DNA from 3 places in the Alkalihalobacillus sp. NPDC127517 genome. Region 2 is predicted to be linked to each of the others. Evidence: riboswitches for the same ligand, from Rfam matches in the RefSeq annotation. Region 2 holds a riboswitch; each other region holds the start of a gene.
The links. A riboswitch is a leader RNA that binds a small molecule or an ion and turns the genes downstream of it on or off. The one in region 2 is predicted to bind S-adenosylmethionine.
Positions count from the first base shown of each region.

Region 1: another riboswitch for S-adenosylmethionine. It lies ahead of ACQKKO_RS07710 (methionine ABC transporter ATP-binding protein); the one in region 2 lies ahead of ACQKKO_RS05450 (transporter substrate-binding domain-containing protein).
Region 3: another riboswitch for S-adenosylmethionine. It lies ahead of metK (methionine adenosyltransferase); the one in region 2 lies ahead of ACQKKO_RS05450 (transporter substrate-binding domain-containing protein).

Region 1 is NZ_JBNNQX010000005.1:54,015-57,296, reverse strand. Features, by position in the region: gene ACQKKO_RS07715 (YecA family protein) at 1-1,091, shown strand, start outside; SAM riboswitch class I at 1,160-1,262, shown strand; gene ACQKKO_RS07710 (methionine ABC transporter ATP-binding protein) at 1,424-2,452, shown strand; gene ACQKKO_RS07705 (methionine ABC transporter permease) at 2,445-3,125, shown strand; gene ACQKKO_RS07700 (MetQ/NlpA family ABC transporter substrate-binding protein) at 3,153-3,282, shown strand, end outside.
Region 2 is NZ_JBNNQX010000003.1:255,276-258,557, forward strand. Features, by position in the region: gene ACQKKO_RS05440 (amino acid ABC transporter ATP-binding protein) at 1-171, opposite strand, end outside; gene ACQKKO_RS05445 (amino acid ABC transporter permease) at 168-890, opposite strand; gene ACQKKO_RS05450 (transporter substrate-binding domain-containing protein) at 912-1,724, opposite strand; SAM riboswitch class I at 1,811-1,919, opposite strand; gene ACQKKO_RS05455 (hypothetical protein) at 2,238-2,633, opposite strand; gene ACQKKO_RS05460 (hypothetical protein) at 2,617-2,910, opposite strand; gene ACQKKO_RS05465 (SH3 domain-containing protein) at 3,038-3,282, opposite strand, start outside.
Region 3 is NZ_JBNNQX010000008.1:132,544-135,825, reverse strand. Features, by position in the region: gene pckA (phosphoenolpyruvate carboxykinase (ATP)) at 1-1,373, opposite strand, end outside; SAM riboswitch class I at 1,555-1,665, shown strand; gene metK (methionine adenosyltransferase) at 1,797-3,011, shown strand; gene ACQKKO_RS12580 (gamma carbonic anhydrase) at 3,079-3,282, opposite strand, start outside.

The sequences.
Region 1 (3,282 bases), on a different contig from region 2:
GTAGTCTAGAGGAATCAGTCAAGACACAACCAGCTGGGGCCATGGCCTTTTCGAATAAATTATTGCAAATGACAGGGGAGCCACCGGAATATTTTGCTCTTTACGCGGAACAAGCTAAATCCTTTGACTTAAGTGCGCCAATTCCTGCACTTGATCAGCATAGTATCTACGAGCTGGTTGATAACAACCGGATGGAAGAGGCTGAAAGCTGGTTTAGACAAAGCGAGTTTAATCTATATGATCAAGTGATTACAAAGTATCAAACGGTGGATATCACATTTGATATCAATCACTTCCGAAAAGAGGCAGGCTTACCTGAGTCGCCATTTGTGACTCAAAAAGAGAATCGGGATAGTAGCTTAAAGCCAATCTATTACCATAACAATCAATTCCTTTCTGTTAAACAAGAGGATATTGAGACATATGAGGACTTAGGATTTAATCCAAACACGATTGATGCATTTTACCATGACCCTATTCTACGCTTCTTTAAAGAGAAAACAGATGGAAAGGCAGCAGGTACTGTTCGTAAGTACCGGACAAGCTTATTCACCATTCGTTACTCATTAGAAGTACAGAGAACAAAGAATTGGTCTGATTGCACAAAAGACTTCTGGAAAAAACACTTACTTATTGATCTCTTTGAAAATGATGTCATTAGCCAAACACAGGTAAAAGACCTACTAAGTACAATTAAAGCATTTACGAAGTGGCTAGATCAGAACGTAGGAACAGCCATTCATGCAGACGCTTCTGCGGTTTGCTCAGAGCTTGAGACTTCTTTAATTGAAGCTGTTCAAGTGTATAATCTGTCATCTGATTCAGGACGTTTTTCTTTACCTCAGTATCAAAAGGTCGATCCTGAAGCAACAGGTGGACTGTTCAAGGTAACGGAAGTGACTGAAGATCGTATTCATGTGAAGTCGATGGATACAAAAGATACAGTAACCTTTGTTTTGCCGAAAAAAGCACAAAACCTGGCGAACGAAGGATTAATCTTTGAAGCAGTTGTGGAGGTAGCTGAAGATCAGCAGACTGAGCTCGCAAAACTGTTAAACGTTTATCCTAAAGAAGCATATCAATACTTGTAAAAAAGAAATACCTCTTGTCAGATTCGACAAATTCTGATATTGTGTTTTTAACACAACACAACCACATATTCTTATTAAGAGGAGCAGAGGGACTGGCCCGATGATGCTTCAGCAACCCCGCAATTGCGGAAGGTGCTAATTCCTGCAGGTGAAAGACCTGGATAATAAGAGCTGAATGACTTACAACAATCATTTCAACCCTCTTATTTTTAGTTAAATAAGAGGGTTTTTATTGTTTTTAGGAAAACATGAGAGTAAGGGTAAGAGATCGCTTTCAAACCTTAGTATCCTCATCGATATAGACTATTTTTAAGGGAAGGCAGGTACGACCATTGATTGAATTTAAGGGAGTTAGTAAGGTATTTAAAACAACGGATCGCGAAGTAAAGGCACTTGATGACGTGACATTTCGTGTAGAAAAAGGACAAATTGCTGGTGTCATCGGATTTAGTGGAGCAGGGAAGAGTACATTAATACGGAGTGTGAATCTGCTTGAGCGTCCAACTGATGGGGACGTAATCGTAAATGGCCAGAGCATTATGTCATTAAAGGGAAGCCAATTGCAGAAGGCAAAGCGCGATATCGGTATGATTTTTCAACACTTTAATTTGCTTCAATCAAAAACGGTGTTTGAGAATGTAGCTGTCCCCTTGCGACTTGTTCGTACACCTCAAGCAGAAGTGAAGAAACGAGTAGCGGAATTACTAGAGTTTGTTGGTTTATCAGATAAAGCGGAAAGCTATCCAGAACAGCTTTCTGGTGGACAAAAGCAACGGATTGGGATCGCCCGTGCGCTTGCATCGAATCCAGCCGTTCTTCTATGTGACGAAGCAACATCAGCTCTTGATCCAGAAACAACAAGTGCCATCCTCCAGCTTCTTAAACGAGTGAATACAGAATTTAACGTGACGATCTTAATCATTACTCATGAAATGGGAGTGATCCGTGAAATCTGCGATCGCGTAGCCGTGATGGAATCCGGACGAATTATTGAAGAAGGTACGGTTCTTGATGTCTTCTCTAAACCGCAGCATCAGACTACAAAAAACTTTGTTCGATCAGTAGTAAATGATCAAATTCCAGCAAGTGTACGACGTATTCTGGAGCAAGGGTCGGAAAAAACGAGAATCTACAAAATAGAATTTATAGGTGAGTCTTCTGGGAAGCCACTTTTGTCTGAGCTTGTTAGAAAATTTGACGTTGATGTCAATGTACTCTTTGGAAACATTACAGAAATCCAGGATACACCATTCGGGAGCTTAACTGTTGAAGTACAAGGTGAACCGGAGTCACTTGAAGCAGCGTTTCAATTTATTCTAGACAAAGATTTACTTGTAACGGAGGTGAAACTTGATGCTTGAGAGCCTACCAGAATCCATTAGACCAAACATTTCAACGGATATACTGATCACCTCCCTTTATGAAACGTTATATATGGTGTTCTTATCCTTATTATTTTCAGCGATCATTGGTATTTTACTTGGTGTTGTACTCGTTGTGACACGTAAAGGGCATATTCTTGAATGTACATGGTTTTTTAACATATTGAATCCAATTATTAATGTGCTGCGTTCAATTCCCTTTATTATTTTAATGGTGGCAATAATCCCATTCACACGTTTTATTGTTGGAAGTGCTGTTGGAATGGAAGCAGCTGTTGTACCGCTTGTTGTATACGCAGCACCTTATATTGCCAGGTTAATTGAGAACTCATTACTTGAAGTCGATCCCGGCATCATTGAAGCGGCTGACTCAATGGGAGCGTCAAAAACACAGATTATCTTCCGTTTCTTATTACCGGAAGCAAAAGGCTCACTCATTTTAAGTATTACAACTGCAACGATTGGACTTGTCGGTGCCACTGCAATGGCAGGTGCCATCGGGGCAGGTGGAATTGGTAATGTTGCCATTACTTACGGATATCAGCGTTTTGACAATGCCACAATGGTAATCACAGTTATCTTATTAATTGTTATGGTTCAAGGCTTGCAATCACTTGGAAATTTACTTGCTAAGAGATCGAGAAGAAGATAAAACAGAGAGAAAAGGGTGGAGAGTATTATGAAAAACACATTAAAATTGTTGGTAGCAGGACTTGGACTCGCAGCACTTACCGCATGTGGTTCAGGAGATGAAGAAACGGTCAAAATTGGTATTGCGGGAACAGATGCGCGTCAGTGGGACTTTATCT
Region 2 (3,282 bases):
GAAGCCACTTGTTGGCTCCTCAAGAAAGTTCATGCAACGCAGGAGTGTTGATTTGCCTGAGCCACTTGGACCTAAGATCGCCACAACCTCTCCTTTGTTCACCGAAAGATCAATCCCCTTTAGCACATGGTGTTTCCCAAAGTACTTATGTAAATTCTCTAGCTTGATCATGATGCAATCCCTCTTTCATATCTGCGCGCCCGTTTCTCAATGATCACAAGCACCCTCTCCACCATCAGGCACACGATCCAATAAATAATCGACACCGCAATATACACTTCAAAAAAGGCTAACCCACGCGAGCCAAGAATCTTCGCCTGGCCCATAATATCGATCACGCCAATAATAAAGACAAGTGACGTATCCTTAATCGTAGTAATGAACATATTTCCAAGGTTCGGGATCGCTACAATTAAGGCCTGCGGGAAAATAATCTTCAGCATCATCTGCGTCGGCTTCATCCCAATCGCCTTTGCCGCCTCAAACTGCCCGCGATCCACCGACTCAATTGCCGAACGAATCGTCTCTGATAAATACGCACCTAGATTAAAGGAAAAGGCTAAGAGAGCGTACACCTCTGGAGCAATCAGATTCACATCGAGCCCAAGCAGCCACCCTTGTTCCCGCTGCAGAAAATAGATCACCTTAGGAATCCCGTAGAAGACGAGATACAGCTGCACTAAAAGCGGTGTGCCCCTCACAAACGAAACATAGACTGATGTTATCACCCGCAATACAGGAACCCGGTAAATTTTAATCAATGCAGTCCCAAGCCCAATCACTAAACTTAAGGTGAGCGATCCTACCGCAATCCCAAGCGTAATTGGCAGCCGCGCTAAAATATATGGAATGCTTTCAATTAGAAATTGAAGGTCTAGTAAGTTCTCCATGATGTCTTCCCCTCTTCCACTCTATTCCGGAATATACTCTCCACCTGTCCACTTCACTGAAAGCTCGGCAAGCGTCCCGTCTTCTTTCAGTTCCTTTAAGATCGGATCAATTAGCTTCTGTAGCTCCTCGCCCTCTTCCGACTGTGCGAACACAATGCCCATATTGTCATTCACTAACGACTGACCCACAATCTCAACATCTAAGTCATATTTATCGAGCACCGTATCAATCATAATTGGATCATTTACATACGCATCCACGCGCCCGTTCTGAACGTCCTGCAGGATCTCAGCAGGTGTACCACTCTCACTGTACTCCAGTTGAATTGGGTTCTCCGCATCCTTGTTGTATTCCTCAAGCAACAGCGTATACGAATCCCCAGCGAGCGCCCCGACCTTTTTCCCCTCTAGATCCTCAATCATCTCAATATCCTCTTCACCCGACTTCACCACAATCACCGTCTCCGCAGCAAAGTACGACTCCTCTGAGAACAAATACTTCTCCTCACGCTCAGGCGTTTTCGCCACCTGATCCGCCACTACCTGAATCTTATTGGATTCAAGCGCCAGGAACATACTATCCCAAGGCGTCGCCACAAAATCAAACGCATAGCCATCCAAGCGCTTATCGATCTCCTGGACCACCTCAATATCATAACCAGTTAGTTCATTGCTCTCATCCGCAAACGCGAAAGGTGGGTAATCATTCTGCGTACCAACTAAGATGACCTGTTCATTTGTTGTGGTATTTCCAACAGAACACCCACCTGCTAGAACCGCCAAACCAAGAACCGCAACAACCGATTGAGTCAAACGAGCATGTCTTTTCATCATGTAAACTCTCCCCTTTTATGTAGATGCATAGTTGAATAAACAATCAAAAAACGCCCCTTTCATCAGAAAGAGGCGTTTCAATAAAAAACTTATCTCTCAGAATGAAATCATTCTGCAGGAAGTAGCACCTTTCATGTCACACATGATGGTTGCCGGACGTCATCGGGCCTGTCCCTCAGTCACTCTGGATAAGATATGAAGTTATATGTATTTCACAATGTTATGAAAGTTTTGGGGTTTTGTCAATTGGGGAATATGATTTTTTCATTCCATCAATGCGTTTAAAATCTGATTCATTTAATTAGAAATTAGTTTGTTATTTAACTTTTACTATTTAATAGTGGCGTATATGCTTTTACTCCTAGTTTATCTAGCATCTTTATAATAGTAAGCATAGCACGCTCTGTGTTAATCTTTGCCTCAATATAATACGTTTCTCCTGTTAACAAAGATTGATACTCTCGGCTTGTTGTGAATTTTCTACGGTTAATATGCACCGGTTGCAACGCAATATCATAATGGGAGTTTATGCTCCTCAATCCAACGCAATATATTAATCCAGAGATGAGTAACACTTTCTCCCCTAATTACGGCCTGAATTCCTTTATCATGAATTACAATTTCTAACTCATCCCACCTTTTATTAATAGATCTATGAAATGGCGAGACAAAATTCCATAACTCATCGACATCATTTTCCTCATCTAAAATCCAACGTATCTTCCTAAATATATCACCGTATGTCTCTGTAACGATTTTTTTAACGTAATCTCTTTCCTCACTTTCTTCTTCATTTGAGATACTTGTAATTGCATTAATTACATCTTCAAATCGAACATAAATTGAACGAACTAGTAGTCTCTCTTCTTCTATCGTAGCAAGTTTTTCTCTTTTATTTTTGTATGGCATACGTAGTGCATCTACATATTGTTGAATCGAAGGTATGATAGACCTGATTAAAACAAATTATGTTAAAGGGGCCCATTGCCTTTTCATCATTATTTTTTACTACCTTATGCTTTTTACGAAAAATATAAATAAGGTATAAATATTTGGCCTCTTCTCTAACTTTTTCTCCTTTAAACCTAATACGTTCGAATCTTGTGAACAAAATATTATGCTCTTTGTGTCGAAATTCAACAAATTCTGTGTCCATTCCTTCAACTTTAAAGTGCTCTTTTTTCATGAGTATCTCCTCCATTATCTTAATGATGAAAAATTCCCATGTAAACAGTTGTGCACCAATACAAGATTACCTTTTTAAAAAAGAAAAAGAGTAGTATGAAACTACCCTTTTCAGAAATGACATAATTTTATTTATTTAATTTCTCTAAATACCGAGTATAAACCCAACCAGTAACAATTTCTTCATTTTCATTTTCGTACTCAATCAATGACCAGTTTTTATTTTTATAAAGCACTTGAACAACCATTCCGAAATTAACTTTTCCTACTGGCTGTGCATTTTTCTTATTGGTTATTCGTACAAACATACTCTCAGTCTTTACTAGTCTAATATGATTTTGTTCACTTACTTCTAACTTTAGACTTTGGTATT
Region 3 (3,282 bases), on a different contig from region 2:
ACTTGTGATAATTCCCCTTGAAGTGCTGCTTGCACCATTGCGCGAGTATAAGAAAGACTCATTCTTGCCCCCGTACCATATGGTCCACCTGACCATCCCGTATTGACTAAAAATACTTCGGCATTATGCATATCAATGAATTCACCTAGCATGGATGCATAATGCTTAGGTGGTAATGGTAGAAAAGGAGCACCAAAGCATGTGGAGAAGGTAGCTTCGGGTTCTGTAACGCCTCGTTCAGTTCCGGCTAGCTTACTCGTGTATCCAGATAAGAAATGGTACATCGCTTGTTCTTTTGTCAGCTTACTTATTGGAGGCAAGACACCAAATGCATCTGCGGTTAAAAAGATAATCGTCGAAGGGTGTCCAGCAATGCTTGGTTCAAGTGCATTTGGAATGTAATGTAGCGGGTACGCAGCACGAGTATTTTCCGTTCGTGATACATCATCGTAGTCAGCCTTCCCATTTTCAGCAACCACGACATTCTCGCACACTGTGCCAAACCTGATGGCATTCCAGATCTGTGGTTCATTTTTAAGGGAAAGATTGATGCACTTAGCATAGCACCCACCTTCAATATTAAACACTCCATTTGCCGACCAGGCGTGTTCATCATCACCAATTAACAACCGATCTGGGCTTGCTGAAAGAGTGGTCTTACCTGTACCAGATAATCCAAAAAACAAGGCGACGTCACCCTCTGTGCTCGTGTTAGCTGAGCAGTGCATAGGGAGAACCCCTTCAAGTGGTAATAAAAAGTTCATAACAGAAAAGATTGATTTCTTCATCTCACCTGCATATTCTGTTCCACCAATTAATACGATACGTTTTTCAAATGAAATGATGACAAATGCTTCCGAGCGTGTTCCATCCGTTTGAGGATCTGCTTTGAACGTAGGAGCTGATACGATTGTAAAAGACTCCTGCCATGAATTCTCAGGTACTTCATCTGACCTGATAAACAGCTGTTTTGCAAAAAGCTGATGCCATGCGAACTCATTTACCATTCGAATAGGTAGTTGGTACGTTGTATCTGCTCCAGCAAATCCATGAGTCGCGAAGATCTCTTCTTTTTCACTTAAATGAGTTAAGACTTTATCATAAAGAGCAGTAAATAGATCACTTGAAATAGGTTGATTAACAGCCCCCCAATGAATAAGTGACTCAACGGAATCTTCTCTTACAATGAATTTGTCCCGAGGAGAACGACCAGTATATGCACCTGTCTCGACGCTAAGTGCACCACTTTCGGTTAGCACACCTTCTTTATTTTGAAGTGCTTTACTTACTAGACTAGGAACAGAAAGATTATGTTGTACTCTAGATTGAGATAAGAGGTCTTCAAGCGCAATAGCTGTATTAAGTATGTTCATAATATGATACTCCTCTCCAATTAAGTTGCTTAATAATAACTTATTTTTTAATTAGTATAACACATTTAAATAATTAGTCTATACTTTTGTTAGGTTCATCTATTTAGGTCATTCAGATCGCATGAAAGCCTTGAATAGATTGACTTTCAAGAAAGAATGATATATACTTCATGGCGAACGGATCTTATCGGAGAGCCGGCGGAGGGACAGGCCCAGTGAAGCCCAGCAACCACTACTTTACTAAAAGTGGAAAGGTGCTAACCTGCAAGGCAATTGCCTTGAACGATAAGAGGTTAAAGGACAACATTTCAACCCTTTTCCTCAATATAGAGGAGAAGGGTTTTTTATTGTGTATATTTAATCTCAACCTGTGATTAGGCTGATAAGAGAAGCTTAGACTCAATTGGAAGGGTGATGTTTAACATGACAGAACTTAAAAGTAGACGATTATTTACATCCGAATCAGTAACAGAGGGACATCCTGATAAAATTTGTGACCAAATTTCTGATGCGATTTTAGATGAAATTTTAAAGAAAGACCCTAACGCTCGTGTGGCGTGTGAAACGTCAGTTACTACAGGAATGGTGTTAGTAGCAGGAGAAATTACAACAAGTACATATGTGGATATTCCACGTGTGGTACGTGACACGATTAAAGGAATTGGTTATACACGTGCGAAATACGGATTCGATGCGGAAACGTGTGCAGTCCTTGTTTCAATTGATGAGCAATCGGCTGATATCGCACAAGGTGTTGATAAAGCATTAGAGGCTCGTGAAGGACAAATGACAGAAGCAGAAATTGAAGCTATCGGTGCAGGAGACCAAGGATTAATGTTTGGTTTTGCTACAAATGAAACGAAAGAGTTAATGCCTTTACCGATCTCTTTAAGTCATAAGCTTGCACGTCGTGTGGCAGAAGTCCGTAAAGAAGAAATTCTTGATTACCTTCGCCCAGATGCAAAAACTCAAGTAACGGTTGAGTATGATGAGCAAGGGAAGCCTGCTCGTGTTGATACGATTGTTATTTCAACTCAGCATGCACCAGAAGCAACATTAGAACAAATTCAACATGATTTAAAAACACATGTCATTAAACATGTGGTACCTGCTGAATTAATTGACGAAAATACAAAATACTTCATTAATCCAACTGGACGTTTTGTAATTGGTGGACCTCAAGGGGATGCTGGATTAACAGGACGTAAGATTATCGTTGATACGTATGGCGGTTATGCACGTCATGGTGGAGGCGCATTCTCCGGTAAAGATGCAACAAAAGTAGACCGCTCTGGTGCGTATGCTGCACGTTATGTTGCGAAAAACATTGTTGCTGCAGGTCTTGCTGATAAAGCAGAAGTTCAGCTTGCGTATGCGATTGGTGTGGCTCAGCCTGTATCTATCTCTGTTGATACATTTGGAACAGGTAAAGTGTCAGAAGAAGAGCTTGTGTCTCTTGTTCGTAAAAACTTTGACCTACGTCCAGCTGGTATTATTCGTATGCTTGATCTGCGTCGCCCAATCTACAAGCAAACTGCTGCATACGGCCACTTTGGTCGTACAGATGTGAGCTTACCTTGGGAAAAAACAGATAAGGCTGCAACATTAAAAGAACAAGCTAGCGTAAAAATGGCATAATAACTAAGATAAGCTGCATCCATTTGGATGCAGCTTATTTTTTATATTCATTCAATTAGGGCTAGAATCAGTCGTTGGTCTCAGATTGAAGCCTTTTATAATATTGTCCCTTTTCCACGTATTCTGAACGAATTCGTTCCATATCAGCACGATCTTCTTCGGTCAGCTCTCGTATGACTTTGGCGGGTCGTCCAAACGCAAGTGTATGAGCAGGAATCTTTTTTCCTTGAGGAACAAGACTTCCAGCACCGATAAAAGCACCTTCACCAAT